One region of the Kitasatospora sp. NPDC056531 genome, then DNA from elsewhere that is predicted to be linked to it. Evidence: predicted binding sites of a transcription regulator. Region 1 holds the regulator's gene; each other region holds the start of a gene.

Region 1 (2,263 bases):
GCCTCTTCGCCAACGGCGGCTTCCGCACCGGCGGCCCCGGCACCGGCAGCTACAGCTTCGACTTCGGCGACCTCTTCAGCGGTAACCAGGGCGGCGGTGGTGGCGGCGGGCTCGGCGACGTCTTCGGCGGCCTGTTCAACCGCGGCGGCACCCGGCAGGCCCAGCCCCGGCGCGGCGCCGACGTCGAGACCGAGGTGACGCTCTCCTTCGAGGAGGCGGTGGACGGCGCGACCGTCCCGCTGCGGATGACCAGCCAGGCCCCCTGCCGCATCTGCAACGGCACCGGCGCCAAGTCCGGCACCACCCCGCGGGTCTGCCCGACCTGCGTCGGCGCCGGCACCGTCAGCCGCGGCCAGGGCGCCTTCGCGCTCTCCGAGCCGTGCAAGGACTGCCGCGGCCGAGGCATGATCGTCGACGACCCGTGCACCGACTGCCACGGCAGCGGCCGGGCCACCTCGGCCCGCACCATGCAGGTCCGCATCCCGGCCGGCGTCCAGGCCGACCAGCGGATCCGGCTCAAGGGCAAGGGCGCCCAGGGCGAGCGCGGCGGCCAGCCCGGCGACCTCTACGTCACCGTCCACGTCGACCCGCACCCGGTGTTCGGCCGCAAGGGCGACAACCTGACCGTCACCGTCCCGGTCACCTTCCCCGAGGCGGCCCTCGGCGCCACCATCGAGGTGCCCACGCTCGGCGGCCCCGCCGTCAAGCTCAAGCTGCCCCCGGGCAGCGCCAACGGTCTCACCATGCGCGCCCGCGGCAAGGGCGCCACCCGCAAGGACGGCACCCGCGGCGACCTCCTCGTCACCGTCGAGGTCGTGGTCCCCCAGCACGTCGACGGCGACGCGCTGAACGCCCTGGAGCAGTACCGCGAGGCCACCGCCTCCGACGACCCGCGAGCCGCCCTCTTCCGGGCGGCGAAGGGAGCGTGACGACCAGATGTCCCCGAACCCGATGACCCCCGACAGCCCGATCGGCCCCGGCCTCGGCGAGGGCCTTCCCGGCGACGGCCCCCGCCGCACCCGGCGCACCGCAGCGGCCCCGCCGCAGTACGTGCTCACCGAGGAAACCCCGGTGTACGTCATCTCGGTCGCCGCCGAGCTGTCCGGCCTGCACCCGCAGACCCTGCGCCAGTACGACCGCCTCGGCCTGGTCTGCCCCGACCGCACCGCCGGCCGCGGCCGCCGCTACTCCGCCCGCGACATCCAGCAGCTGCGGGAGGTCCAGCGGCTCTCCCAGGACGAGGGCATCAACCTGGCCGGCATCAAGCGGATCATCGAGCTGGAGAACCAGGTCACCGCCCTCCAGGCCCGCATCACCGAGCTGGTCGACTCGCTGGAAGGCGCCGCCACCGCCTTCCAGCAGCGCGAGGCCGCCGTCCACGCCTCCTACCGTCGCGACCTCGTCCCGTACCAGCCTCCCACCCCCCAGTCCAGCGCCCTCGTCGTCTGGCGCCCCAAGCGCTGACCCGGGGCACTGCTCACCTCACCAGCCGCCGGCTCCCTCCTGTTCGGGGGGTGCCGGCGGCTGGCGTGTGGTGAAAAAATGCTGCGGCAAGGAGCATCGATCGCTCGATGCCCGGGACGAATCACCAGCCGGATCCTGCGTGCCGCTTAAGATCCTTGCTGCAGTAGCCATCCGTCGCGTTGACTAACTTGTCCGGTCAACACAAGGAGCCGAGAATGAGTGGGCGAGAAGGAGCAGGTGCCGCGCCAGGCGGACTGCGCATCCTGTCGGAGGATGCCCGCACGCTCTATCTGAAAGCCGTGAGCGAGAACGGCCGGCTGAGCCGGAATGCCGGCGGATCGGGCGAGGATTCCGCCCTCCAGGAGTTGCTGGACCTCGGACTGCTCATTCTCGACAACGAAGAGCCGGACGCCTATTTCGCCGTCGATCCGACACAGCTCTCGGCGGGTCTGAGTTCAGCATGGCAACGACAGGCCCTCGATCTCCTGGCACGCGCGGTGGCGCTGCCGACGGAACTCGGCGAACTCGCCGAGGCTTTCCACGCCCCGAACCAATCCGGGGGGCCCATCGAATACGTCAGAGGCCGCGCCCTGATCAATCAGCGACTTCAGCAATCCGCGGCCAGCGGATGGACCGAAGGGCTCGCCATGCAACCGGGCGGCCCGCGCCCTGCCGAGCTGTTGACCGCGTTCCTGGACCGGGACCTCGACATGCTCCGTCATGGTGCGTCGATGCGGACGATCTACCACGCGAGCACCCGTTACCACCAACCGACCAGGGACTACGTGGCACAACTGGC
Region 2 (2,263 bases), on a different contig from region 1:
TGACGGTCATCTTCTGCTCCTTGCCGGTGCCGAGGTCCTTCGCGGCCACGTGCATGATGCCGTTGGCGTCGATGTCGAAGGTGACCTCGATCTGCGGCATCCCGCGCGGGGCGGGCGCGATGCCGGTCAGCTCGAACATGCCGAGCTTCTTGTTGTACGCGGCGATCTCCCGCTCGCCCTGGTAGACCTGCACGGTCACCGAGGGCTGGTTGTCCTCGGCCGTGGTGAAGACCTCCGAGCGCCGGGTGGGGATGGTCGTGTTGCGCTCGATCAGCTTGGTCATGATGCCGCCCTTGGTCTCGATGCCCAGGGACAGCGGGGTGACGTCGAGCAGCAGGACGTCCTTGACCTCGCCCTTGAGCACGCCGGCCTGCAGGGCGGCACCGATGGCGACGACCTCGTCCGGGTTGACGCCCTTGTGCGGGTCTTTGCCGGTGAGCTTCTTCACCAGGTCGGTGACGGCCGGCATACGGGTGGAGCCGCCGACCAGGATGACGTGGTCGACGTCCTTCACCTCGATCTTGGCGTCCTTGACGGCCTGGTGGAACGGGCCCTCGCAGCGCTCCAGCAGATCGGCGGTGAGCTGCTGGAACTGGGCGCGGGTGAGCTTCTCGTCCAGGTGGAGAGCGCCTTCGGCGGAGGCCGTGATGTAGGGCAGGTTGATCGTCGTCTCCGTGGCCGCCGACAGCTCGATCTTCGCCTTCTCCGCGGCCTCCCGGAGCCGCTGGGCTGCCATCTTGTCCTTGGACAGGTCGATGCCGTAGCCGTTCTTGAACTGCTTGACCAGGTGGTCGACGATCCGCTGGTCCCAGTCGTCACCGCCCAGGTGGGTGTCACCGGAGGTGGCCTTCACCTCCACCACGCCCTCGCCGATCTCCAGCAGCGACACGTCGAACGTGCCGCCGCCGAGGTCGAAAACCAGCACCGTCTGGTCGTTCTCCTTGTCCAAGCCGTACGCCAGGGCAGCCGAGGTCGGCTCGTTGATGATCCGCGCCACCTTCAGGCCCGCGATCTCACCCGCCTCCTTGGTAGCCGTGCGTTGGGAATCGTTGAAGTACGCGGGCACGGTGATCACCGCGTCCGTCACGTCCTCACCCAGATAGGACTCGGCGTCGCGCTTCAGCTTCTGCAGCACCCGCGCCGAGATCTCCTGCGCGGTGTAGCGCTTGCCGTTCACGTCCCCTTTCTCCGGGAACCGCCAGCCGCTCTCGCCCATGTGCCGCTTCACCGAGCGGGCCGTGCGGTCCACATTGGTCACGGCCTGCCGCTTGGCGACCTCGCCGACCAGCACCTCGCCGCCCTTGCCGAAAGCCACCACCGACGGGGTGGTCCGGGCGCCCTCGGCGTTGGCGATGACGGCCGGCTCGCCGCCCTCCAGCACGCAGACCACCGAGTTCGTCGTTCCCAGGTCGATACCGACTGCGCGTGACATTGCCGGGCCTCCTCTCCTGCTATCCCTCCCGTCTTGCCTCAGCGGGAGGAATGAAACTTGAGCCTCATGGACTCAAGGATAAGTCGATGGCTGCGGCTGGAGGAAATCTGTAACGTGGAAGTGAGGTTTCAGCGAGCGGCGAGGTGAGGTCGCGGTGGTGGAGCTGCCCATTGATGACGCGGATGCCGCGCTGTACACGGTGGGGCAGGTCGCCGCGATGCTGCACGTCCAGGTGGCGTTCCTGCGGCGACTGGACGAGCTGGGCGCGGTCGTGCCGACCCGTTCGGCGGGCGGCCAGCGCCGCTACTCACGCCGGGAGATCAACCGTGTCGCGGCCCTGGTGAAACTGATCAGCGAGGGACTGACCCTGGAAGGCGCGCGCCGGGTACTCGATCTCCAGGCCCGGGTGGAGGAGCTGGAGGCCGACCTGGACCGGGCCCGCGGCCAGTGACGTCCGGCGCCCGCCGCCTGGAATCCCCGGGCCGGGCGGGGTTTCAAGCGGCGGCGGCGAGGTCGGCGCGGCCGAACAGGAGCGCGTAACCGCGGGGCAGGCGGGCGAGGAGGCGGTCGGTGAGCCGGTCGCCGCCGAGGGATTCGAGGGCGGCCAGGACGGAGGAGACGTCCCAGCGGGCGCCGGTGAGGCTGGTGTCCAGGGCTCGGGCGACAGCTTCGACGAAGGCGGGCGCGGCGACGGGTTCGGGCAGGGGGATCTGCGAGGCGAAGACGGCGCGGGCCCGCTCAGGGAGCGCGGCGGCCAGCTCGCAGCGTTCCTCGCCGGTCAGCTGGGAGCCGAGAACGGCCAGGACCGCATCGAGGACGCGTTCGGCCTCC
Region 3 (2,263 bases), on a different contig from region 1:
GCGCGCCGACGTAGGTGCGCCGGTGACCGCGGATCTCGGCCTCGTCCCGGACGCCGCCGAGCGCGACCCGGACGAACTTGCGGCCCATGGCGCGGGCCACCGATTCCCCGAGGGACGTCTTTCCGACCCCGGGGGGCCCGACCAGGGCGAGCACCGCGCCGCCCGCCCGTCGCCCACCGCCACCCTTCTTGGGAAGCGCTTCGCGCTGCCCCTCCTGTGGGCCGCCGACCAGCCCGAGCCCCTGGTCGGAGCGGCGCTTGCGGACGGCCAGGTACTCGACGATCCGGTCCTTGACGTCGGTCAGCCCGGCGTGGTCGGCGTCCAGCACTGCGCGGGCGCCGGAGATGTCGTACGCGTCCTCGGTTCGCTCGTTCCAGGGCAGCTCCAGGACGGTGTCCAGCCAGGTGCGGATCCACGAGCCCTCGGGGGACTGGTCGGACGCGCGCTCCAGCTTGTCGACCTCCTTGAGCGCCGCCTCGCGCACCTTCTCGGGCAGGTCGGCGGTTTCGACCCGGGCGCGGTAGTCGCCCTCCTCGTCGGCCGGGTCGCCGTTCAGCTCGGCCAGCTCCTTGCGGACGGCCTCCAGCTGGCGGCGGAGCAGGAACTCCTTCTGCTGCTTGGCCACGCCCTCCTCGACGTCCTTGCGGATGGTGTCGTTGACCTCCTCCTCGGCGAGGTGGTCGCGCAGCAGGGTCAGCGCGTACTCCAGGCGGGCGACCTGGTCGGCCTCCAGCAGCACCTTGAGCTTCTGCTCGGCGGTGATGAAGGGCGCGTAGCCGATGTTGTCGGCGAGTTCGCCGACGCCCTCGATCTGGGCCACCCGGTCGACGATCTGCCAGGCACCGCGCTTGCGCAGCCACTGGGTGGACAGCGCCTTGTACTCCTTGACGAGCTCGGCGGCCCGCCCGGCCACCGGCGTGCCGACCGAGGACTCCCGGAACGGCGTGGTCTCCACCCAGAGGGCGGCGCCGGGGCCGGTGGTGCCGACCCCGATCCGGACCCGGCGCACGGCGCGCACCAGCGCGGCGGGCTGCCCGATAGTGCCGGGGCCGTCGGCCAGCCGGCCGACCTGCTCCACGGTGGCCAGCGTGCCGGCCGCCGCGTACGAGCCGTCCACCCGCGGGACCAGCAGGACCTGCGGCTTGCCGGAGCCGGTGGCCGCGGCGCGGGCGGCCTCGACGGCGGCGCGCACCTCGGTGTCCTTCAGGTCCAGCGGGACGACCATGCCCGGGAGGACGACCTCGTCGTCGAGCGGCAGTACGGGCAGGGTGAGCGGAGTGGACGTCGATGCCATGATCTCTCCCCAGTCAGTGAACTTGAGCCGACCTGACTAAGGCTTCGCGGCGCCCGGATGTTCCCGGCACCTTGTTCGCCACGAGCGAACAGAGAGGCCGCAGGACGGACCGGCGGACGGCACCGTCAAAAGCATGGGGAAAGGAGAGCCCAACGAAGGGGTCGGTCGGTCAGCGCGCGGCGGACGGCCGCGCACCGGCGCGCACCGCGGCGGGGGCCGACCCGGCCGCCGGGACCGTCGCCGAGCGCCGGCGCGGCCGGGGCGGGCGCCGCTCGGCCCCGCGCAGCCAGCGCCACAGCGCCACTCCGGCGAGCACCGCGGCCGGGTGCCCCACGGCCGTGACCACGTCCTTCTCGGTGGCGATCTGCTGGGCGATCATCAGCCCGGCGCCGCCCAGCGCCAGCAGCCGCCCGCGCCGGGGCAACAACCCGGCCACCGCCCCCAGGCAGGCGAGCACGCCGTAGCTGACCCCGATGTCCAGGTAGTCCATCGCCGCGGGTGCCATCCGCCCGGTCTCCACCGCGGCGATCACCACCCCTTGGGAGAGCAGCGTCGCGGACACGTGCCCGATCGCGAACACCGCCGCCGCCCGGGCCGGTCCGACCCTGCGCTCCAGCGGCGCGAGGGTGAAGGCGAAGCCCCACAGGTACGGCATCCACACGTCCCCGGCGACCCAGAACCCACTCAGCACAAGAGCGCGCAAAGGATGCTGGAGCAGGTTGTGGCCGTCCGAACTGGAGGCCTGCTGCAACCGCTGGACGAGTTCCGGATCGGCGAGCGTGGCGAAGGTCGTGGTGGCGCCCACCACCGCGAGGTACCCGAGCGTGAAGGGGTTGCGCCGAGGTGTCGGAACCCGTTCCAGCAGCCACTCGAATACGCCGGTGCGCAGCCCGTGGCGGAGCATTCCGTACGGCACCCGCGCGGCCGCGCTCCCGCCGGCGTCGCGCCGCAGTCCAGCCATGCCGCCTC

The links. The regulator HspR, encoded in region 1, represses chaperone genes until heat shock. The targets are predictions, from matches to a motif close to TTGAGNNNNNNNNNCTCAA.
Region 2: a site for HspR is predicted at 1,490-1,508, ahead of dnaK (molecular chaperone DnaK). Genes of this name have one in related genera too.
Region 3: a site for HspR is predicted at 1,317-1,335, ahead of lon (endopeptidase La). Genes of this name have one in related genera too.

What each region holds. Positions count from the first base shown of each region.
Region 1 covers NZ_JBHTTU010000002.1:60,396-62,658, forward strand. The annotation lists gene dnaJ (molecular chaperone DnaJ) at 1-929, shown strand, start outside; gene ACFQ87_RS02935 (heat shock protein transcriptional repressor HspR) at 937-1,464, shown strand; gene ACFQ87_RS02940 (hypothetical protein) at 1,680-2,263, shown strand, end outside.
Region 2 covers NZ_JBHTTU010000006.1:176,917-179,179, forward strand. The annotation lists gene dnaK (molecular chaperone DnaK) at 1-1,432, opposite strand, end outside; gene ACFQ87_RS09655 (helix-turn-helix domain-containing protein) at 1,590-1,883, shown strand; gene ACFQ87_RS09660 (DUF2267 domain-containing protein) at 1,927-2,263, opposite strand, start outside.
Region 3 covers NZ_JBHTTU010000016.1:3,072-5,334, reverse strand. The annotation lists gene lon (endopeptidase La) at 1-1,294, opposite strand, end outside; gene ACFQ87_RS16790 (rhomboid-like protein) at 1,464-2,255, opposite strand.